Regions from separate parts of the Streptomyces sp. SP17BM10 genome, predicted to be linked through region 2. Evidence: riboswitches for the same ligand, from Rfam matches in the RefSeq annotation. Region 2 holds a riboswitch; each other region holds the start of a gene.
The links. A riboswitch is a leader RNA that binds a small molecule or an ion and turns the genes downstream of it on or off. The one in region 2 is predicted to bind cobalamin.
Positions count from the first base shown of each region.

Region 1 (7,618 bases), on a different contig from region 2:
GGCCATCTTGAACTCGATCTGCCGCTGCCCGGTGAGCAGATGGGCGTAGGTGGGGAAGACCTCGGCGATCCGTGCGTAGAAGGCGCCGATCGAGGTGTAGGTCTCGGCGTGCGCGATCGGGTGGTCGGGCTTCTCGATCTCCGAGAACAGGAAGGCCGACTCCCGGCTCAACCCGCTGAGGTAGACCTCCAGTTCGGGCCGGACGCCGCCGGGCAGCGGGCCCGGGTACTGCGGGACGGTGGCCGCGCCGGTCACCTTGGGCGTCCCGCCGATGCTGGTGAGCATGTTGCACACCAGCCCGAAGTGGGACATCTCGTCGAAGATGATCTCGCGGATCGCCTTGGCGACCTCCTCCTGGCCGTCCTTGACCGACCAGAGGGCGGCGGCGTAGGGCGGGATCGTCGCCAGCTCCAGGATGATGGCCCGCTGCAGAGCGTCCTTGAGCCACTGCTCGTCGCACTCCTGCGCCGGCACGCGCATGAGGTGGACGATCGCGTCGCTGCGGTAGTCCAGCACCGTGGTCACGGTGAGCCCCTTTCGTTCGGCTGTCGGCCGGACCGTACTCGGAGGCGGGTCGTGTGTATGCGTGTGATACCGGTGTGGCCCGGGAGTTCATCCGGACGGGCGGCACGCGGCCGACCCGCGCCCGCCCGGCGCGAACGCCGGGCGGGGGCGGGCGAGTTCAGCGCCGGCGGGTGGTGATGGTCGGGCGCGCAAAGCAACTGTGGGGAGATCGCGGTCGGCGTGACTGGCGCGGTGCCCGTTCGTGACTCGAAGGACCCGGATGGGCCGGCTCCGCTGTTCGCGGCGGAGGCGTGGTCGTCCTTCCTCACCGGGGTCCACGGTGGGGAGTTCGGGGAGTTTCCAGCCGACTGAGACGACGGTGGTGCCCCGCACGGCCAAGGCCTGTGCGGGGCACCACCGTCGTATCTGACTGCTCAGAACTCGTCGTCGAAGGAGACCGAGCCCTCGACGGCGACCTGGTAGGCGGAGACCCGGCGCTCGAAGAAGTTCGTCAGCTCCTGGACGTTCTGCAGTTCCATGAAGCCGAACGGGTTCGTCGAGCCGTACCGGATCGGCAGGCCGAGGCGGGCCAGGCGCTGGTCGGCGACGGCCTCCAGGTACTGGCGCATCGAGTCGGTGTTCATGCCGGCCAGGCCGTCACCGCACAGGTCCTGGGCGAACTGGAGCTCGGCCGCGACGGCCTCCTCCAGCATCTCGGTGACCTGCTTGGCCATCTCGTCGTCGAAGAGGTCGGGTTCCTCCTCGCGGACGGTGTCGACGACCGACATCGCGAAGTCCATGTGCATGGACTCGTCGCGGAACACCCAGTTGGTGCCGGTCGCGAGGCCGTGCAGGAGGCCGCGCGAGCGGAACCAGTACACGTACGCGAAGGCGCCGTAGAAGAACAGGCCCTCGACGCAGGCCGCGAAGCAGATCAGGTTCAGGAGGAAGGCGCGGCGGTCCTCCTTCGTCTGCAGCGAGTCGATGTGGTCGACCGCGTTCATGTACTTGAAGCAGAACTGGGCCTTCTGGTGGATGGAGGGGATGTTCTCCACCGCGGCGAAGGCCGCGTTGCGGTCCTCGGGGTCGGGCAGGTAGGTGTCGAGCAGCGTCAGGTAGAACTGGACGTGCACGGCCTCCTCGAACAGCTGGCGCGACAGGTACAGGCGCGCCTCCGGGGAGTTGATGTGCTTGTAGAGGCTCAGCACCACGTTGTTCGCGACGATCGAGTCGCCGGTCGCGAAGAAGGCGACCAGGCGGCCGATCAGGTGGCGCTCGCCCTCGCTGAGCTTGGCCAGGTCGGCGACGTCGGAGTGCAGGTCCACCTCCTCCACCGTCCAGGTGTTCTTGATCGCGTCCCGGTACCGGTCGTAGAACGACGGGTAGCGCATCGGGCGCAGCGTCAGCTCGAAGCCGGGGTCGAGCAGCATCTTGCGGTCTTCGGACTGGGGCATTACTGGCAGGCCTCGCAGGACTCGGGGTTCTCCAGGGAGCACGCGAGGGCGGCTTCCTGCTCCGGGGTAAGAGTGGCGACGGGGATCGGCGTGGCAACGGCGGTGCGGGCGGCGCCCGGCGCGGCCTGGGCGATGCGGGTCGCCGGGCGCGAGCGCAGGTAGTAGGTGGTCTTCAGACCGACCTTCCACGCGTACGCGTACATCGAGCTCAGCTTGCCGATGGTCGGCGCGGCCATGAACAGGTTGAGCGACTGGCTCTGGTCGATGTACGGCATGCGGGCCGCGGCCAGGTCGATCAGCGCGCGCTGGGGCAGCTCCCAGGCCGTGCGGTAGAGCGAACGGACCTCGGTGGGCAGCCAGTTGAAGTCCTGGACCGAGCCGTTGGCGTCGCGCAGGGCGTCGCGGGTCTGCTCGTCCCAGACGCCGAGCTCCTTGAGCTCGCGCACCAGGTAGGGGTTGACCTGGAGGAACTCGCCGGAGAGGGTCTCGCGCTTGAACAGGTTGGAGACCTGCGGCTCGATGCACTCGTACACGCCGGCGATCGAGGCGATCGTCGCGGTCGGGGCGATGGCGAGCAGCAGCGAGTTGCGCAGGCCGGTGACGGCGATGCGGGAGCGCAGCGCCTCCCAGCGGGCGGCCCACTGCGGGGTGGCGCTCGGGAAGTGGTCGATGTGCAGCTCGCCGCGGGCGGCGCGGGTCTCGCCGTAGGCCTCGTGGCGGCCCAGCCGCTCGGCCAGGTCGGCGGAGCGCTCGTAGGCGGTGAGCATGATGCGCTCGGCGATGAGCGTGGACAGGCGGGCGGCCTCGGCGGAGTCGAAGTCGATCCGCAGCTGGAAGAAGACGTCCTGCAGGCCCATCACGCCGAGGCCGACCGGGCGCCAGCGGGAGTTGGAGGCACCGGCCTCGGGGGTCGGGTAGAAGTTGATGTCCACCACGCGGTCGAGGAAGGTGACGGCGGTGCGCACGGTGGCGTCCAGCCGCTCCCAGTCCATCGCGGCGAGCAGGTCGTCGGCCGAGGCGCCCGGGGCCACGTGGGCGCCGAGGTTGACCGAGCCGAGGTTGCAGACGGCGGTCTCGGAGTCGTCCGTGACCTCCAGGATCTCGGTGCACAGGTTGGAGGAGTGCACCGTGCGGCCCGGCAGCGCGGTCTGGTTGGCGGCGCGGTTGGAGGCGTCCTTGAAGGTCATCCAGCCGTTGCCGGTCTGCGCGAGGGTGCGCATCATGCGGGCGTAGAGGGTCTGCGCGGGGATGGTGCGCACGGCCTTGCCAGCCTGCTCGGCCTTGCGGTAGGCCTCGTCGAACTCCTCGCCCCACAGGTCGACGAGCTCGGGCACGTCGGCGGGGGAGAACAGCGACCAGTCGGCGTCGGCGTTCACACGGCGCATGAACTCGTCCGGGATCCAGTGCGCCAGGTTCAGGTTGTGGGTGCGGCGCGCCTCCTCACCGGTGTTGTCGCGCAGCTCCAGGAACTCCTCGATGTCCGCGTGCCAGGTCTCCAGGTAGACGCAGGCCGCGCCCTTGCGGCGGCCGCCCTGGTTGACCGCGGCGACCGAGGAGTCGAGGGTGCGCAGGAACGGGACGATGCCGTTGGACTTGCCGTTGGTGCCGCGGATCAGGCTGCCGCGCGAGCGGATGCGCGAGTAGGACAGGCCGATGCCGCCGGCGTGCTTGGACAGCCGGGCGATCTGCGCGTAGCGGTTGTAGATCGAGTCGAGGTTGTCCAGCGGGGAGTCGAGCAGGTAGCAGCTCGACATCTGCGGGTGGCGGGTGCCGGAGTTGAAGAGCGTCGGCGAGGAGGTCAGGTACTCCAGGCGGCTCATCAGGCCGTACAGCTCGGCGACCTCGCGCACCGACTGCTCGCTGTCGCCGACCGCCAGGCCGCAGGCGACGCGGAGCAGGAAGTGCTGCGGGGTCTCGACGACCTTGCGGGTGATCGGGTGGCGCAGCAGGTAGCGGGACTGCACGGTGCGCAGGCCGAAGTACTCGAAGCGGTCGTCGCCCTGGGGGTCGATCAGCTCGTCGAGGGCGGCGGCGTGCTTGGTGACGAAGGCGGCGGTGGTGTCGCCGATGAGGCCCTCGGCGTGGCCGACGGCGACGGAGGCGGCGAAGGAGACGGCGCCCTGGCTGCTGGCCTCGTCGACGATCTCCAGCGCGAGCAGGCGGGCGGCCAGCTTCGAGTACTGGGGGTCCTCGGCGATCATCGACGCGGCGGCGTCCACGGCCAGCCCGCGCAGCTCGGCGAAGTCCGAGCCGGCGTGGCGCCCGCGCAGCGCGGCGGCGGCGACGTGACCGGGGTCCACCTGGGGGAGATCGGCGCTGCGGTCGGTGAGGAGTCGCAGGAGCGCGCCGCCGGGGTCGGAGACCGTGGGGTCGGCGGGGGCGGAGCCGGTGCCCTGGGCGGGCAGGGTAACTGAGGCAGCGATGGTCAAGGCGCTCTCTCCTGGCGGCGATCGGCGGCGGTGATCGGAGTACCGGACCGTTCGGGGCAGGGGCGCACGCGCGCGGGCGCACATGGCGGCGTCGCGCGACGGTGTCAGCCCCGGCCCGCCCGCGAGGCCCGGAAGGTGGTGCTGGTGCTGCCGGCCTCTGCGGGAGGGCCTCTGCACACCGTCGGCAGGTACTCGGACTCGCGGGAGAGGCTCGGTTGAGCCGCCCGCACACCGCTGCGGGGCAGTCCCGGACTCGCACCGGGTTCCCCTGCGTCGACAGCAGGGATGAGCATACATCTAGTGTCGGTAATCCGATGCAGCCCCACATGTAGTGTCGCGCGGCACAGTTGTTCGAGCTGGCGTGCGATAAACTGCTCAGGCCGGGGGGTGCCATTCCTGGCCGGTGCGGGAGTCGCACGGGCGCATCCGCACCTGGGCCGAGCCGCCCGTCGCCGTCCCCGGAGAACCGCCCGCAGAGGCGCCCGCGGGGGCCGCCGGGTTCGCCGGGTTCTCGATGCAGCGCCCCGAGTCCTGGTTCGCGAGCTGTCCCGTCGGGGTCACCCGCCAGCGCTGGTCGGGCCGTGAGGTGCACGCCGTGAGGACGGGGAAGCCGATCGCGGGGTCCTCGACGCAGCGGCCGGACTGGCCGATCGAGCCGTCGTCCGCCATCGTCCAGGTCTGGGCCGGGGAGCCGTCGCAGGTGCCCGCGCCGACCGCCGCCGGGTCGCCGCTGACCCGGCTGTCCAGGCACAGGCCCGGCAGGGCCGAGGTGATCGCGCCGCTGGGCTGCCCGGCGGCGGCCTGGAAGGAGAACGAGTCGCTGCTGAGCCCGGCGCCGCCGTCCCAGATCTCGAAGCCGGCCTGGACGGCGCACAGGTAGGAGCCGGCCGGGACGTAGCCGCGCTGGACGGCGTCGCGGGTGAAGGCCCGCAGGTCCAGGTCGGTGACGGAGGCCGTGCTGGTGGCCATCTCGTAGGTGATCAGTGTGTGGCTGCCCGTCTTCGGCGCCTGGAACACGCGGTAGGAGGTGCCGCCGGCCTTGAGCTCGCCGGCCTCGTCGCCGAAGGGGGTCTTGCCGTTGCCGCGCAGCCAGATCATCAGCTCGGCGCTCTCGGTGAACGAGCAGCTGGTGCGGCTGTTGCTGTACCAGATGTCGTACGAGGCGTTGTAGACGCCGGAGTCGACCTGGGTGGTGTGCCAACTGCTGGTCGCGTAGCGCAGGTTGCTGACGGGGATCGGCAGCGGCCCGGTGCCCGGCTGGAGCTGGGTGCTGATGTGCGGGTACGCGCCGGGGCCGCGCAGCGGATCGGTCAGGCTGGCCGGGCCGACGCCGCTGCGGGTGACCCGGAAGCCGGTGGCGCCGTCGGTGCTGCTGATGCACAGGCCCCCGGTGGCGTTCCACTCGTTGGGGTTGATCAGGTAGCGGCCGGAGTCCACGGCCTGCGAGGGGTAACGGTTCTGCGCGGTGGAGCACAGCTCGCCGGCGGTCGCGGCGGGCAGCGGGGTGACCACCGGGGCGGCCTTCACCGGCCCGGCGGGGTCCTTCTGGTCCCGGGGGAGCAGCAGGGCGCACAGGACCAGCGCGAGGACGGCGGCCGGCGCGAGCGCCCACCACGGGCGCCGGCCGGCGGGTCCGGCGCCGGGTATGGCGGGGTTGGTCATGGGGTGCTCGCCTCCCTGCTGCTGCGTGGTCGTGCGGTCCGTCGGCCGGGCCTGGGGCGCGCTCACCCGGCGGGGGTGGAGCTCGACCGCGGCCGGGTGGCGGTGCTGGTCGGCTTCCGGGCCGGCGGGTTCGGCTTGGTGGCCGAGGGGGAGGCCGAGGGCGACGGGGAGGGGTCGGGCGTCGGGGAGGGCGCGGGCGGCGGTGGCGCCGTGGTCAGGGCCGGCACCGAGCGGACGGTCCACGGCGTGCTGTAGCGGGGCGCGGAGACCCCGGCGGCGTAGGCCTGCGAGGCCGCGTCGGAGGCGGCGACCCGCCAGTCCACCTCCTTGCGCGCCTCGTACCAGATCACGCCGATGATGTCGGGGTGCTGGGGCAGCTGCGTGAACATCTCGCTGATCCACTGCGCCTTGAGCCCGGAGGTGTCGGTGGCGCCGGTCTCGGTGATCACGACGGGCTTCTGGGTGAAGTCCCGCAGCTCCTTGATCGTCGGCTGGAAGATCTGGTCGAAGGACTTGTACTTCTCGACGCCGGTGGTGCCGTAGTAGCCGGACAGGCCGATCCAGTCGACGTAGTCGTCACCGGGGTAGAGCGTGTTGAGACCGGTGGCGTTCTCGTAGTCGACGTTGGGGCTCCACACCCAGGTGACCTTGGTCGCGCCGACCTGCTTGAAGAGGTCGTGGACGTGCTTCCAGGCCTGGACGTACTGGCCCTTCTTGTTCCCGTTGGCCTGCTCGGCCCAGGGGTACCAGTAGCCGTTCATCTCGTGGGCGAAGCGCAGCGCGACGGGGTAGCCGAGGCCCTTGACGCCCTCGGCCCAGGTCCTGATGTAGTCGTCGAACTTGCCGTCGATGATGTTGGAGAGGGCGTACTCGGGCTGCTCGCCGCGGAGCTTGTCCTCCTTCGCCTCCTTGCGGTAGTCCCACGGCTCCCAGGCGACCATCGGCATGATGCCGCGCTGGGCGACGGTGTCGAAGATCCGGCGGTCGAACTTGCGGTCCCACCAGCCGACCGAGAACTCCAGGACGTTGGGCTGGTGCTTGACGGCGGAGGTGAACTCGTCGAGCGGGGAGAGGTCGTAGGGGCCGGTCTTGGTCATGATGCCGGTGAACGCCTCGCCGGCCGGCGGGAACTGCGGCGCCGGGGCGGGTGTGGGGGCCGGGACGGCGCTCGCGCCGGGGGTGGCCGTCGTGGGCGCGGCGGTCGGGGGCGCGGCCAGGGCGCTGGTGAGCCAGGTCGGCATCGCGGTCGGGGCGGCGCCGGCGAAGCCGTACGGGTCCTGGTCGTGGCCCCGTGACAGCCGGGGCGCGAGCACGAAGGTGTAGCCGACCATCAGGGCCAGGGCGACCAGGGCGGCGATCCGGGGGACGGTGATCCGCAGCATCAGCGGTCCTCCTGCTCACGCCGGCCGCCGGCCCGTGCGGGCTCCAGCAGTTCCTCGAACTCCTCGTCGGCGTCGGCCCCTGCGGGCTGCGCGGACCGGCGGCGCTGCGTCGGCACCGGCCGGGGGCCGGGCGCCTCCCCGGCCCCGGGCGCGGCGGTGACGGCGGCGGGTTCCGGGACCTCGACGG
Region 1 is NZ_JAQYXB010000577.1:261,535-269,152, reverse strand. Features, by position in the region: gene PUR71_RS18175 (ferritin-like domain-containing protein) at 1-525, opposite strand, end outside; partial or broken gene PUR71_RS18170 (DUF397 domain-containing protein) at 718-876, shown strand; gene PUR71_RS18165 (ribonucleotide-diphosphate reductase subunit beta) at 939-1,958, opposite strand; gene PUR71_RS18160 (ribonucleoside-diphosphate reductase subunit alpha) at 1,958-4,387, opposite strand; cobalamin riboswitch at 4,554-4,684, opposite strand; gene PUR71_RS18155 (GH12 family glycosyl hydrolase domain-containing protein) at 4,763-6,049, opposite strand; gene PUR71_RS18150 (glycoside hydrolase family 26 protein) at 6,112-7,431, opposite strand; gene PUR71_RS18145 (glycosyltransferase family 2 protein) at 7,431-7,618, opposite strand, start outside.
Region 1: another riboswitch for cobalamin. It lies ahead of PUR71_RS18160 (ribonucleoside-diphosphate reductase subunit alpha); the one in region 2 lies ahead of PUR71_RS10275 (cobalamin biosynthesis protein).

Region 2 (7,618 bases):
GGGTCGTCTGGCACTTCGACACCGAGCTCGGCGACATCGAGATGGTGCAGATCGCGGGGGCCGTGGCCCGCCGCATCGTGCCCTACGTCGACGCCGGCACCAAGGTCGCCCAAGGCGACCGGATCGGCCTGATCCGGTTCGGGTCGCGGGTCGACACCTACCTGCCGGCCGGCGTCGAGGTCGGCGTCGAGGTCGGCCAGAAGACCACAGCCGGGGTGACACGCCTTGACCGTGACTGATCCTGAGACGATCGTCGGCCTGGACGACGAGGAGACGGCGCTGCGCCGTCGCCGCTGGGCACGCGACCGCGAGCTCCGCGCGCCGCGCTCGCCGCAGCACCTGTCCACCGCCGACTTCCTGACCCTGGGGAACGCCGTCTGCGGCTTCCTGGCGATCTACTCGATCACCACCGGGGTCCTGATCCCGCACATCACCAACCCGGACGTCGCTCCGGACCGGCACAGCGCCGCCACCGCGGTCACGCTGCTGCTGATCGGCTCGATGTGCGACCTCTTCGACGGCCTGGTGGCGCGCAAGCTGCGCTCCTCCGCCCTGGGCGCCGAACTCGACAACCTGGCCGACCTGATCAGCTTCGGCATCGCGCCGGCCTACTTCGTCGCGGTCTGGGGCATGGTCTCGCAGGGCTCCAACCGGCCGCTGTCCGCGCTGATCGCGCTGACCGTGCTGCTCGCGGTGGTCCTGCGGCTGGCCCGCTTCTCGGCCGTGAAGATGCGGCCCGGGGTGTTCCAGGGCATGCCCTGCCCGATGGGCGCCATGACGGTCATCGCGATCGTGCTGCTCGACCCGCCGTTCCTGCCCGGTCTGGTGGCCATCTTCGGCGCCGCGTACCTGATGGTCAGCCGGATCGAGTACCCGAAGCCGCAGGGCCTGCTGGCCACGGCCACGCTGTGCTGGATCGTGGTCTCCATCGGCTGCCTGGCCGCCTGGGCCACCGGCCTGCCGGGCGGCAACGCGCTCCTGCACGTCGGCGCCTTCGCCCAGATCGCGCTCGCGGCCATGGCGCCGCTGCTGGTCATCCGGCGCAAGGTCGGCCAGAAGGTCGGCGACGTCCGCGCCCGGCGGGCGGAGTCGCGGCTCGGCTGAGCCTCCCGCGCACGACGAAGGGGCCCGGATCCACTGCGGATCCGGGCCCCTTCGTCGTTGTCGTCGTTGTCGTCGGTCTCGCCTGCGGCGGCCGCTCACGCCCCGCCGGTGTGGACGCTGAAGGCCGACCGGCGGGCCGCCCGGGCCACGCCCGGGTCCGGGTGCACGCCCGAGACCGCCGTCAGCACCGAGGCCGCCCGCGGGTGCCCCGACTGCCGGGCCCGGGCGAACAGCCGCACCGGGTCGCCCGCCGAGGCGCCCTCCACGTGGCCGACCAGCAGCTCCGTCTCGCCGTGGTCCAGGACCGCGGCCGCGGTGTCCACCCAGAGCCAGGCCGCGTCCTCGGCGCCCAGCACGTCGGCCGGGGACACGCCCTCGTCCGACTGCTCCGCGAGCCACAGCAGCGCGTAGGGGCGCAGCACCGGCTCGTCCACGGCCGCGCGCACCGCCTGCTCGGCCGTGCCGCCGGCCACCCGCAGCGCCTCGAAGGCCAGGCCGCGCACGAGCGCGTCGTCGCCCTGGGCGGCGTCCAGCAGCTCCGCCACGGCGCGGTCGGCCGGGCGGGCCGCCACCCAGGCCCGGTACTCGGCCCGGGCCGGGCCCGGCGAGTAGTCGGCGCAGGCGTTCAGCAGCTCGTAGGCGCTCTGCTCGATGTGGCCGGCCGCGGTCTGGGCGACCGTGCAGATCTCCTCCAGCTTGGCCCGCACCGCCCAGTGCCCGAGCGGTGACAGCTCGGCGGCGTCGTTCCTGCGCACGACGGCGCCGACGGCCGCGAGGCCGTCCAACATCCAGTCCAGGACGGCGGCGACGTCCGCGGGCGCGGCCGGGGTGTCGATCTGCGGCTCGCGGCAGGTGCCGCGGACGGCCGACACGGCGGAGGCGGCGTGCGGGACGGGCGACAGGCCCGCGCCCCCGCTGCCGCCGACCCGGCGCTCGTCCAGGCCGCGGCGCAGCAGCTCCAGGAGCTCGCTGTCGGCGACCGGGCCGGCCACCAGGTGCAGGAAGGAGAGCAGTTGCGGGGCCTGGTCCACGGCCTGGCCGGCCAGCACCGCGAAGACCCCGCGCAGGGCGGCCGGCGGGACCGGCGCGAGCAGCGTCCAGGCGTCGAACAGCGCGGACCAGCCGCGCACGACGGCCTCGTCGTCGTGCTCCCAGGCGTGCAGCCGCCAGCCCGGCCCGGCGCCGCCGTCGCGGGCCTCGACCAGGCCGACCAGCAGCGCCTGACCCCAGGCCTTGGCCGCGGCGCCGACCGTCATGGCCAGCGCGCGGCCCGCCGCGCGGGCGTCGTCGGGGAGCAGCTCGCCCCGCTTGTCGACCTCGCCGAGCTCCCCGGCCCAGCGGGCGATGCGGACGGCGTCCACCAGCATCCGGCGGGCCAGCGGGGCCAGCTCGGCGGGGGCGGGGAAGCCGTCCGGCACGGGGACCCGGCCGCGGCCGGGGGCGGGTGCGGGGCCTCGTCGGCGGGGTACGCCGCCCCCGCCCGGCCTGGCCCCGACGGGCCGGTGGGCCGTACCGGGGAGGCGGGTCACCGTCGCACCGGTACCGATCGTCGGTGGGAGCGGGGCATCACGGTCGCGCGGGTTCCGAGACGTCACGTCGAGCAGTCTTCCCCTTGTACCGGCCTTCTGTCACATCCGGTTGGTTGTACGGACGGGCGGGTTGTGGCAGCACCTCCGCAAGATCGGGCAACAGCGGCAAACCGCCTGGCCAAAATCGTGTGGCGGGCTCATGCCAGGCCCGTTTGCGATGGTCACGGGCGGTGTTCGAACGGATACGGAAAAGGCTGCGGCGAGCGCCGAACGGCCGACTCGCGCGGTGCGGCCGACGGGTCGGGGCACGAGGGCGACCGCCGGGCACGTCCGCCGGAAGCGCTCCCGGTGGATGCGGATCGGCCAGGTCGGCGAGAGCGGGAGCGGTGGCGGAAATCGACCGCGCCGACGTCCCGTTCCGGCGGAATCGGCTTCCGGTGCCCGGGGGGCGCGCGATGACGGGTGGGGGGAATTGCGAGAAGGGGGGACGTGGAGGCAGCGCGCAGGAATGACCGGTCGGAATGCCCCGGATAACGGCCTCCGGACCGCTTCAGAGGAGGGGGGTGAGCCAGCGCCGGAGGAGTTCCGAGTAGTGCGCGGGGTCGGAGTTCCAGAGGGCCGTGTGGTCCGCACCCGGGAAGGTCTGGAGGCTGACGACGTCGGGGCGGGCCGCGGCGAGGCGCCGGGCGGCCCGGATCGGCGCGATCGGGTCGTCCGGGCTGTGCAGGACGAGGGTCGGCACGCGCAGGTCGGCGCCCTCGGCGAGGCGGGAGAAGTCGGCCAGGTCGACCCCGGTGCGGCCCTCGGCGGCCAGCGCGCCGAGCTCGGCGACCGGCTCGGTGTAGCCGGCCCGGACCGCGCCGCGGCGGGCGGTGGCGGGCAGGTCGAGCACCGGCGAGTCCAGGACGATCCCGGCGATCGCCCCCGACCAGGCCGAGCGGGCCGCGGCCTGCAGGCACATCGTGGCGCCCACCGACCAGCCGTAGAGGATCACCCGGCCGGCGCCGCTGTCGAGGGCGAGCCGCACGGCCGACTCCACGTCGCGCCACTCGGTCTCGCCGAAGTGGCTGAGCCCGTCCGGCGAGGCGGGGGCGCCCTGGTCGCCGCGGTAGGTGACGGCGAGGGCGGGCAGCGCGAGGCGCTGGAGGACGGGCAGCACGGGGAGCGTCTGGGCGCGGTCGGCGCCGGGGCCGTGCACGAGGACCACCCAGGTGCCGCGCTTGCCGTCCAGGCGCCAGGCGGGCAGCGCGCCCAGCTCGCCGGCGGCGGCGGTCTCGGTGAAGGGGAGGCCGAGGGAGGTGGTCGGGTCGCCGAGGTGGACGCGCGGGGTGAAGCGGACCTCGGTGCCGGGGGTCAGGGTGCCCCGGTCGGCGCGGACCAGGCGGCGGGTGACGCCCTGTTCGTCGCTGTGCAGGACCTCGTCGACGACGGCGTGGCCGTCGCCGTCCCACTCCAGCGCCCAGCGGCCGGGGTGCAGGGCCGCCGGGGTGCGGTTGAAGGTGATCCGGCCGGCGGCGAGGTTCTGCACCAGGACGGGGCCGGACTCCAGCACGACGGTCTCCGGCCGCACGAGCCGCTCGGACGCACGCCGGCCGACGACCAGCACGGCGACCCCGGTGCCGACTGCGGCTGCCGCCACGACGGCTGCGGTTCCCCATCGCATATCGTTCCCCGCTCTGTGAGTCTGCTGGGGACAAGTTCACCGGCGGGTGGGGGCGGCGGCCAGTGGGATGGGCTGTACGGGGGACCGGAGAGCGGGTGCCGGACGGGTCAGACGGGGATCTCGGGGTGGGTCCCGGCCAGGAGTTCCCAGAAACGGGAGTGAGACGGCCGGTACGAACGGGCCCCCAGCCGCCGAACGCACGAAGCGCCGGGGTGGCCGCGCGCGGCCCGCTGGAGGATCCCACAGGATGTCATGCCCCTGCGGCCGCAGGGATCGGAGGTAGCGACGGCGGCGCGGACCGGCCACCGGCTGTGACCAACCCCTCCGCGACCTCGGTTGACTCCCGGTTCGGCCGCGTGATGGGATCCCAGGGCCAAACGGAGGCATGCAGAGGAAGCCGGTGCGAATCCGGCGCGGTCCCGCCACTGTCACCGGGGAGCACGCTCGAATTCGCCACGGCGGGTCAAGTGCCGCTGGAAGGCCCGAGGGTGCGTCCGACCCGGAAGCCAGGAGACTCTCGCCCCCGGTACGTCGACCCAGGGCGCGGACCCTGAGTGAGGACTCGCACGCGATGCAGGCTGCCCCGACCCGCCGAGCCCTCCCCTGTCCCCCTCCGTCGTGCGTCCGCTGACCCGCGCCGCCGCGTTCGCGCTCGGCGCCGTCGCGGGCTACCTGGCGGACGCCCGCTACGCCGATCCGCGCCGCGGTCACCCGGTGGCCGTCTTCGGCGGTGCCGCGACCCGCCTGGAGCGCCGGATGTGGCGCGACGACCGGGCCGCCGGCACCGCGTACACGGCGCTCTGCGTGGGCGCCGTCGCGGCCGGGGCGGTGGCCCTGGACCGGACGGTCGGCCGCCGACCGCTCGGGCGGGCCGCGCTGGCCGCCGCCGCGACCTGGACGGTACTCGGGGGCACGTCGCTGACCCGGGAGGCGCGCACGATCGGCCGGTCGCTGGCCGCGGGCGACCTGACCGCCGCCCGCGAACGGCTGCCGCACCTGTGCGGACGCGACCCGAGCGCGCTGGACGAGCAGCAGATCGCCCGCGCCGTCGTCGAGTCGGTGGCCGAGAACACCGCGGACGCCGTCGTGAACGCGCTGGCCTGGGGCGCCCTCGCCGGCACGCCCGGCCTGCTGGCCTTCCGCGCCGTCAACACGCTGGACGCGATGGTGGGCCACCGCTCGCCGCGCCACGCCCGGTTCGGCTGGGCCTCGGCCCGGCTGGACGACGCGGCGGGCTGGCCGGGCGCCCGGCTGACGGCGCTGCTGACGGTGGCCGCCGCGCCTCAGCCGCGGACGGCCTGGCGGGTGTGGCGGCGGGACGGTTCGGCGCACCCGAGCCCGAACGCGGGGCAGGCCGAGTCGGCGTTCGCGGGCGCCGTGGGCGTGCGGCTGGGCGGCACGCTGCGGTACGGCGAGCGCGTCGAGCACCGGCCGGTGCTGGGCGCGGAGCTGCGCCCGGTGACGGTGGACGACATCGAGCGGGCCTGCGCGCTGTCGCGGCGGGTGGGCGCGCTGGCGCTGGGTACGACGGTCGCGGGGCACATGCTGCTGCGATCGGTACTGAGGAGGGGAAGGGCATGAGCGAGCGCGGCGAGCTCATCATCGATAGGTGCGCATCGTGCGAAGCGCCTGCCGAGCGGAGCGAGGTGGGAGCATGAGCAACGCGCTGCTGGTCGCGGGGACGACCTCGGACGCGGGCAAGAGCGTCGTCACGGCGGGCATCTGCCGCTGGCTGGCCCGGCAGGGCGTCCGGGTGGCGCCCTTCAAGGCGCAGAACATGTCGTTGAACTCCTTCGTGACGGCCGACGGCGCCGAGATCGGCCGCGCCCAGGCGATGCAGGCCCAGGCCGCCCGGGTGGAGCCGGAGGCCGCGATGAACCCGGTGCTGCTCAAGCCCGGCGCGGACGGCCGCAGCCAGGTGGTGCTGCTCGGCCGGCCGGTCGCCGAGGTGGGCGCGCTGGACTACCGCGAGCGCAAGCCCGTCCTGCTGGAGCGCGCCCTAGAGTGCCTGGCGGATCTGCGCCGCCGGTACGAGGTGGTGGTGTGCGAGGGCGCGGGCTCGCCCGCCGAGATCAACCTGCGCGACCGGGACATCGCCAACATGGGCCTGGCGACGGCCGCCCGGCTGCCCGTCGTGGTGGTCGGCGACATCGACCGCGGCGGCGTGTTCGCCGCGATGTACGGGACGCTGGCGCTGCTGTCCGAGGAGGACCAGCGGCACGTGGCCGGCTGGTTCGTCAACAAGTTCCGCGGGGACGCCCGACTGCTGGCGCCCGGCCTGGAGATGCTGCACGGCCTGACCGGCCGTCCGGTGCTCGGCACGCTGCCGATGCTGCCGGGCCTGTGGCTGGACGCCGAGGACTCGCTGGACCTGTCGACGGTCGTCGACCGGGTCGACGGCCGCGGGCCGCTCGGCGCGGACGTGCTGCGGGTGGCCGTGGTGCGCTTCCCCCGGCTGTCGAACTTCACCGACCTGGACGCGCTGGCGCAGGAGCCCGGCGTGCTCGTCCGCTGGGCGACCCGGCCGGAGGAGCTCGCCGACGCCGACCTCGTCGTGCTGCCCGGCACCCGGGCCACCGTGGCCGACCTCGCCTGGCTGCGCGAGCGCGGGCTGGAGCCGGCGCTGAAGGCGCGGGCGGCGGCCGGGCGGCCGGTCCTCGGGGTGTGCGGCGGCTACCAGATGCTCGCGGGCTCGATCGTCGACGACGTCGAGTCCAGGGCCGGTGCCGTCGACGCGCTCGGGCTGCTGCCGACGCACGTGCGGTTCGGCGTGGAGAAGGTGCTCGCGCGGCCGGTCGGCGAGGCGTACGGGCAGCGGGTCGAGGGCTACGAGATCCACCACGGGGTGGTGACCGCGGAAGGCGGGGAGCCGTTCCTGGACGGCTGCCGGGTGGGCTCCGTCTGGGGCACGACCTGGCACGGCGCGCTGGAGAACGACGGGTTCCGCCGCGAGTTCCTGCGCGAGGTGGCCGCGCTGGCGGGCCGGGCGTTCGTCCCGGCACCGGACACCTCGTTCGCCGAGGCGCGCGAAGCCCGGCTGGACCGCCTGGGGGACCTGATCGAGGAGCACGCGGACACCGACGCGCTGTGGAAGCTGATCGAGGGCGGGGTGCCGGCGGCCGGATCGCTGCCGTTCCTGCCGCCCGGTGCGCCTGAGGAGGCTGGCAAGGCATGAGTGACGTCCGCTACCCGTTCACCGCGGTCGTCGGGATGGCCGACCTGCGGCTCGGACTGCTGCTGAACGCGGTCTCCCCGGCCGTGGGCGGCGTGCTGGTGCGCGGCGAGAAGGGCACCGCCAAGTCGACGATGGTCCGCGCGCTGG
Region 2 is NZ_JAQYXB010000516.1:19,176-26,793, reverse strand. Features, by position in the region: gene PUR71_RS10295 (phosphatidylserine decarboxylase) at 1-239, shown strand, start outside; gene PUR71_RS10290 (CDP-alcohol phosphatidyltransferase family protein) at 226-1,104, shown strand; gene PUR71_RS10285 (hypothetical protein) at 1,200-2,522, opposite strand; gene PUR71_RS10280 (alpha/beta hydrolase family protein) at 3,184-4,272, opposite strand; cobalamin riboswitch at 4,687-4,813, shown strand; gene PUR71_RS10275 (cobalamin biosynthesis protein) at 4,915-5,877, shown strand; gene PUR71_RS10270 (cobyric acid synthase) at 5,951-7,471, shown strand; gene PUR71_RS10265 (putative cobaltochelatase) at 7,468-7,618, shown strand, end outside.

Region 3 (7,618 bases), on a different contig from region 2:
CGCTCGAAGTCGGCGGCGCTGGTCAGCACGCCGATGACGAAGGCCTGGTCGGCACCCTCCCCGGCACTGCGCTGGTGCGGGGCACGGGTGTTCGGGCGGAAGCCGCCGGCGGTGCAGTCGGAGATGCGGCGTCGCGCGCGGCCTTTTCGACTCACGGGGGTGGCTCCTGGCTCAGTAGGGTCACGATCGGCGGCGGCGGGGGCCGCCGCTGAACGTGTTACTCCCCAGTCCCGAGCGCCGCACACGTACGGCGTGTCACAGGAATGTAACCACCGGTAATGCGCCGGTTCTCACGCCGGGCGCGGCACCCGGGCGAGCTGGCGGGACTGCGCGACCAGCCGGCCGGACTCGTCCCACACCTCGGCGTCCTCCTCGAAGTAGCCGCCGGCCAGGTTGCGGGTGGCGTGGGTGACGCGCAGCCACCCGGGCACCGGCCTGGCCCGCAGGTGGACGGTCAGTTCGACGGTCGGCGCCCAGCCCGGCATCCCCAGGTCGAAGGTGACCGGCGGCAGCGCGTCGGCGACCAGCAGGAGCAGCAGCGGGTCGGGCTCGCGGCCGTCGGCGAGCCGGAACCAGCCCTGGATCCGCCCGGTGCCGGAGGGCTGTCCGAGCGCCCAGCCGATCGTGGCCGGGTCGAGCCGCAGGTCGAAGCGCTCCAACAGGGCGGCCTGGGCGATGAGTTCCCTGGGCGCGTGTTCGACGCCGACACACTGGTCCGGCGGCGGCAGCTGCGGCGGCTGCGCGCTGGTGCGCACCTCGCCGACGGCGGCCGAGAGGTCCCCGTGGCTGGCGACGACCCGCAGCCGCTCGACGCCGTCCTGGCTGAGCGAGGCGGTGCCGGTGGACAGGCCGCGGCCGGAGCGCAGCACCTCGGTGCGGACGGTGGCCGGTCCCGGCACCGACGCGGACAGGTAGTAACCGCTGATCGACACCGGATCGGGGTGGTCGCCGTGCTCCAGCGACAGCGCGTGTCCGGCGACGGCGAGCAGCAGCCCGCCGTTGACACCTCCGCCGATCTGCCAGCCCGCGCCGAGCTCGCCGTCGTAGCGGCCGGGCTCCTCGGGGTGCCTGGTCAGCGCGATGCCCTGGTCGAACTCGCTGCGGGTCGCCGTGGTCATGGGGGTGGCCTGCCCTTCACTGCGGACGTGCGGGGGGATTCCTGAGGCGCTCGAACGGTAAGTTACCGGCGAGTAGGATCCCAACATACGCCACCCGGGTGAAACGCGCGACGGCCGCCGGACCCTCGTGCGGGTCCGGCGGCCGTTCGGGGGCGGAGCCCCTCCGTGCCTAGCGGCGGATGCTCGGCTTCAGCTCCAGGAAGCGGGCGAGCAGACCGTTGACGAAGGACGGGGAGTCGTCCGTGGAGAACTCCTTGGCGATCTCGACGGCCTCGTCCAGGACGACGGCGTCCGGGACGCCGTCCTCCCAGATCAGCTCGTAGGCGCCGAGCCGCAGGACGTTGCGGTCCACGATCGGCATCCGGTCGAGCGTCCAGCCCACCGCGTACTGGGAGATCAGGTCGTCGATCCGGCGGGCGTGCCGGACGTAGCCCTCGATGAGCTCCATCGTGTACTCGGCGACCTGGGGGGTGCCCTCGTCGGGCTTGGGCTCGCGGGCGCGGGCCACCCAGTCGGCGAGGACCTGCTGCGGGTCGACCCCGCGGTGGTCGGCCTCGAAGAGGATCTGGAAGGCCCGGGTGCGGGCCTTGGTGCGTGCGGCCGACACGGACTTACTTCACCCGGCCGAGGTAGCTGCCGTCGCGGGTGTCGACCTTGACCTTCTCGCCGGTGACGACGAAGAGCGGCACCTGGATCTCGGCACCGGTCTCCAGGGTGGCCGGCTTGGTGCCACCGGTGGAGCGGTCGCCCTGGACGCCCGGCTCGGTGTGCGAGATGACCAGCTCGACGGCGGCCGGCAGCTCGATGTACAGGACGGCGCCGTCGTTGGTGGCGACCAGGGCCTCGAAGCCCTCCAGCAGGTACTTGGCGGCGTCGCCGACGACGGCCGGCTCGACGGTCAGCTGGTCGTAGGTGTCCATGTCCATGAACACGAAGTTCTCGCCGTCCTTGTACGAGAACTGCATGCCGCGCTTGTCGACGTTGGCGGTCTCGACCTTGGTGCCGGCGTTGAAGGTCTTGTCGACGACCTTGCCCGTCAGGACCTCCTTGAGCTTCGTCCGCACGAAGGCCGGGCCCTTGCCGGGCTTGACGTGCTGGAACTCGACGACGGACCAGAGCTTGCCGCCCTCCAGCTTGAGGACCATGCCGTTCTTGAGATCGTTCGTGGAAGCCACGGGCGCACTTACTCCTGGATATAGCTGTCAAGGAACCAAGGGTCGCGTCCTGCCGCCGGCGGCCCGGGGCCGCCGTCACAGGGCGAGGAGCTCCTTGGTGGTGATGGTGAGCAGCTCGGGCCCGCCCTCTTCGAGGGGGCGCACGACGAGCGTGTCCTCGATCCGGACCCCGCCCTTGCCCGGGATGTGTACCCCCGGACCGACGGTGACCGGTACGCGGCTGTCCAGTTTACCCATGTCCGCCGGGCCCAGGCGCGGCGCCTCCCGCATCTCCAGCCCGATGCCGTGGCCCACCGGGTGCGGGGAGGCCTCGGCGTGGCCGGCCGCGTCCAGGATCTGCCGCGCGGCCCGGTCGGGTACGCACTGCTCCACGCCCGGTCCGAGCGCCTCCCGCCCGGCCCGCTGCGCCCGGAACACCAGCCGGTGCAGCTCCACCTGCCAGGGCGCGGGGGCGGCGCCGATCACGAAGGTCCGGGCGGTCGACACGCCGTACCCGCGGTACTGCGCGCCGAGCACCACGGTCAGGAAGTCGCCCTCCTCGACCCGGCGGTCGGTCGGCTGGTGGGCGGGCTGGCCGGAGTGGCCGCCGGTGCCGACCGAGACCGGGAAGGCCGCCCGGTCGGCCCCGTGGTCGATCATCCGGCGCTCCAGCTCCATCGCCAGGTGCCGCTCGGTGCGGCCGACCAGGATCGACTCCAGCAGCTCGCCGAGCGCCTGGTCGGCGATCTCGGCGGCGATCCGCAGGTCGGCGATCTCGTGCTCGTCCTTGATCACCCGCAGCCGTTCGACGACCTGCCCCAGCTCGGCCAGCCGGACCCCCTCGGCCAGGCTCGCGACCGCGCGGTGGCGCAGGACGGTGAGGTCGTGCTCCTCGACCGCCATGGCCTGCACCCGCAGCCGGGAGGCCTCGGCCGCGGCGGCCAGTGCGGTGTCCGCCCCGGCCGGCACCGGCAGCTGGGTGACGTCGGCGGCGATCAGGTGCTCCCCGGTGTCGTCCGGCGGCAGGTCGTCCGGCAGCGTCAGCAGCGCCCGGTCCCTGGTCAGCAGCAGGGTCGCGCCGCAGGGGGCGCAGCCGGTCAGGTACCGCACGTTGGCCGGCCGGGTGATCAGCGCCGCATCGGCCCCGGCCGCACTGCAGTGCTCCCGCAGCCGCTCCCGCCGACCCGCGTACGCATCAGACATGCGTCGAGCCTACGAACCCCGCCCCCGATCCGCCTGCCGAGCACCCTCCCCGGGGGCGCGGCCGCGGTCTTCCGCGCCCCCGTCCGGCGCCGTCACCCCCCTTCCGGACCGATGAGCCCCCTCCGGTAGGCGGGCACGAGGTTCTGCGGGACGAGCAGTTCCCGCCCGTTCACCGTGATCGGGACGAGCTTCGGCGCACTCGCCTTCCACTGGGCCCGGCGGTGCCGCGTGTTGCTACGGGACGTCTTGCGCTTGGGCACGGCCATCGGGGTCTCCTATCGGGTGGCGTACGGGATCAGGGCCATCTCACGGGCGTTCTTGATCGCCCGGCCCGTCGCCTGCTGCTGGACGGTCAGCCGGGTGATGCGCCGGCTGCGGATCCTGCCGCGGTCAAAGATGAACGTCCGCAGCAGATCGGTGTCCTTGTGGGTCGACGTACTCGATACCCGCCGTCACCAGAGGGTTGGGCTTGGCCTTCGGCGAGTTGAGTCGTTCACGCACAGTGATGATCCTCCGGTTCTCAGGCAACGGGGTCGAGCAGGCCGTGGAAGGCATCGGGCAGGGCCTTCCGGCCGGACTCCGGGAATGGGCGGGACGGAGGTCACGTTACACCAGATGAAAATGACATCCGTTTCGGTGTACGGTCCCAATCCGGCCCCGAACCCCCCGCACCACCGACCTCCGGGAGGACCCCATGGCCCGCAGCGAACTGCGCCCCGTCATCAAGCTCCGCTCCACCGCCGGCACCGGCTACACGTACGTGACCCGCAAGAACCGCCGGAACGACCCGGACCGGATGGTGCTGCGCAAGTTCGACCCGGTCGCGCGCGAGCACGTCGACTTCCGCGAAGAGCGCTGAACCCCCGCCGAGGAGGCACCCCCGTGAAGCCCGGAATCCACCCCGCCTACCGGCCCGTCGTCTTCCGCGACTGAGCCGGCTGCCGGAGGCTCGCCCGAGAACGCGCGAAGGCGCCTCCCCAGGCCGGGGAGGCGCCTTCGCGGCGGGCGTGCTCAGGAGCGCTCGGCGCCCCAGCGCTTCTCGACCCCGGCCAGCTTCCAGTACGCGATCGCCGCGGCCCAGACCACGACGAACAGCCCGGCGATCGCGTAGCCGACGTTGTCGAGCGAGACGTCCGAGATCCAGCCGGTGACCGGGTCGGTCAGGCCCAGCTTCTCGTGCAGCACGCCGACCAGCTCGATCGTGCCGATGACGAACGCCACCGCGATCGACAGCCCGGTGATCGTCAGGTTGTAGTACACCTTGCGCACCGGATTGGAGAACGCCCACTGGTACGCGAAGTTCATGAACGTCCCGTCCAGCGTGTCGAACAGACTCATCCCCGCCGCGAACAGCAGCGGCAGGCAGGCGATCGCGTACCAGGGCAGCCCGGCCGCCGCGCCCGAGCCGGCCATCACCATCAGGGTCACCTCGGTCGCGGTGTCGAAGCCGAGGCCGAGCACCATGCCCACCGGGAACATCTGGCCGGGCCGGGTGATCGACTTGGTCGCCCGGTTCAGCAACCGCGCCATGAAGCCGCGCGAGTTCAGGTGCTGCTCGAGCTCCGCCTCGTCGTACTGCCCGGCGCGCATCGCCCGGAACACCTTCAGGATGCCGAGCAGCGCCGCCAGGTTGAGCGCGCCGATCAGGTAGAGGAACACGCCGGAGGTGGTGGTGCCGATCATGCCGAGCCACTTGTGAGTGGTCGACTCGTCGTCCATCAGCGTGTTCGCCAGCTGCGCGCCGCCCGCGACCAGGGCGGCCATGACGACCACCATCGACGAGTGCCCGAGGGCGAACCAGAAGCCCACCGAGACCGGCCGCTTGCCGTCCGCCATCAGCTTGCGGGTGGTGTTGTCGATCACCGCGATGTGGTCGGCGTCGAACGCGTGCCGCATGCCCAGCGTGTACGCCGTGATGCCGAGGCCCACCCCGAAGACCTGGGTACCGACGGCGTAGTTGTGGGGCGCCACGAGGAAGACGAGGGTCCCGAACGCCACCACGTGCATGGCCAGGATCACCCCCATCAGCCCGGCGGTGCGGACGGTGTCCTCTCTCCTCCACCGGAAGGTGGGCAGCACGGCGGGCGCGGCCTCGGGGGCGGCGGTTTCGGGCAGGGTCATCTTCGGATCACGCTCCAGCACCTCGTGGAAAGACGTTCGTGAGATGCCGTGGCCGGTCTCCTGGCTGACGGGGCTCCCGTACCCGCCTTCCCAGGCGCGCGAAGCGCCCAGTGGCGTCTGGGTACGGGCGGACTCCCCCGATCACAGTGGCGAGGGCCGCTCCGGACTGGGACCCCTGAGGGTCCGTCACCGGTCTTCCCGAGCACCACGGCGGGGAACACCGTAGGGGTCCCGGCCCGACCCTTGCAAGGCTGCGCACCTACGCAGGTGTCCAGGATCACAGGTCGTGAGCTGCCAGAATGTCCGCATGCATCTCGTACCGGCCGACCGCGCGGGCCACCGCACCATCGACGGACACCGGGTCTGCGAGGCCATCGCCGCGATCGGCGACGCCGCGCACGTCCGCTCGTGGTCCGAGCGGTTCTCCCTGCTCGCCGACCCCGGCCGGCTCGCGATCCTGCTCGCCCTGCACCGCGCCGGACCGCTCGCCGTCACCGACCTCGCCGTCGCCACCGGCATGCGCGACCCGGCCGTCTCGCAGGCCCTGCGGCTGCTGCGGACGGCCGGCGTGGTCACCGGGGACAAGGAAGGACGCGTCGTGCGCTACCGGCTCGTCGACGAGAGCATGCGCCCCCTCCTCGACGAGTGCGCCGCCGCCGACCACGAGGAGCCCACCGCCGCGGCGGGCTGAGCGGCACCTTCGAATCACCCCGGAGGACGGACCCGGTGAGTACGATCATGGCGTGCCGACCCACCCCCACGCCTGGCCCGCCGACCGCTGGAACACCCGGCCGGTCAGGGCGCGCGTACTGGCGGTCGCCCGCACCCTCACCTCCGCCACCCGGGTCCTCGACGTCCTCACCCTCCTGAACCGCGACGGCATCGAGCGCTACGCCACCGTCAACCCCGGCTCCGCGTTCGCCGACGGCCTCGACGACTACCTGCGCGGCCTCCCCGGCATCACCCTGCTGGACTGGGAGGACGCCGTCCGGCGCCGCTTCGACCTGGCCGTCGCCTGCGCCGTCCACTCCTCGATGCACCGCCTCGACGCCCCGCTCGTCGTCCTCCCGCACGGCGCCGGCTACAACCGCCTGGTGACCGAGTCCACCGGCGACACCGTCAGCGCAGCCGGCCTGTCCCGCAACGAACTCACCCACCACGGCCGGGTCTTCGTCGACGTCCTCGGCCTCTCCCACCCCGAACAGCTCGACCGGCTGCGGGTCTCCTGCCCCGAGGCGCTGGACGTCGCCCAGGTCGTCGGCGACCCGTGCTTCGACCGCATGCTCCGCAGCCGGCGCCTGCGCGACGCCTACCGGGCCGCCCTCGGCGCCGTCGACGGCCGACGGCTCGTCGTCGTCAACTCCACCTGGAGCGGGCACTCGTTATTCGGCCGCCGCCCCGACCTGCCCCGACGCCTCCTGCGCCGCCTCCCCGCCGACGAGTACGCGGTCGCCGTCGTCCTCCACCCCAACATCTGGAACCGGCACGACCCCGAGACCCTGCTCGACGACGCGCGGCGGATGGGCCTGCGCCTCGTCCCGCCCCACCAGGGCTGGCAGGCCGCCCTCGTCGCCGCCGACTGCCTGATCGGCGACCACGGCTCGGTGTCCGTCTACGGCGCCGCCCTGGAACGCCCCACCCTGCTCGTCGCCACCGGCGCCGCCGAACTCGACCCGCGTTCCCCCAGCCACGCCTTCGGCCAGGCCGCCGCCGCGCTCGACCCCGACGGCGACCTCGCCGCCCAGGTCGAACAGGCCCTGCAGAAGCAGGACCCGACCGCCCTGCGCCCGATCACCGACCTCTCCCTCGCCCACCGCGGCCGCTCCGCCGAGGTGCTCCGCCCGCTGCTCTACTCCTTCCTGGACGGGCTGGACGAGCCGGACGACGAACCGCTCCTGCCGCCCTACCCCAAGCCCGTCCCCCGCCCCGGCACCCCCGAGGGCCCCACCGCCTACGACGTCGAGGCCGCCGGTGAGGGCACCGAGGTCAGCCTGCGGCGCTACCCCGTCGACCCCGGCGACC
Region 3 is NZ_JAQYXB010000656.1:6,499-14,116, reverse strand. Features, by position in the region: gene PUR71_RS30670 (hypothetical protein) at 1-155, opposite strand, end outside; gene PUR71_RS30665 (thioesterase family protein) at 291-1,118, opposite strand; gene nusB (transcription antitermination factor NusB) at 1,288-1,725, opposite strand; gene efp (elongation factor P) at 1,730-2,293, opposite strand; gene PUR71_RS30650 (M24 family metallopeptidase) at 2,369-3,475, opposite strand; gene rpmF (50S ribosomal protein L32) at 3,568-3,741, opposite strand; partial or broken gene rpsR (30S ribosomal protein S18) at 3,751-4,003, opposite strand; gene rpmG (50S ribosomal protein L33) at 4,170-4,334, shown strand; gene PUR71_RS30630 (HoxN/HupN/NixA family nickel/cobalt transporter) at 4,487-5,596, opposite strand; cobalamin riboswitch at 5,630-5,821, opposite strand; gene PUR71_RS30625 (ArsR/SmtB family transcription factor) at 5,904-6,287, shown strand; gene PUR71_RS30620 (hypothetical protein) at 6,340-7,618, shown strand, end outside.
Region 3: another riboswitch for cobalamin. It lies ahead of PUR71_RS30630 (HoxN/HupN/NixA family nickel/cobalt transporter); the one in region 2 lies ahead of PUR71_RS10275 (cobalamin biosynthesis protein).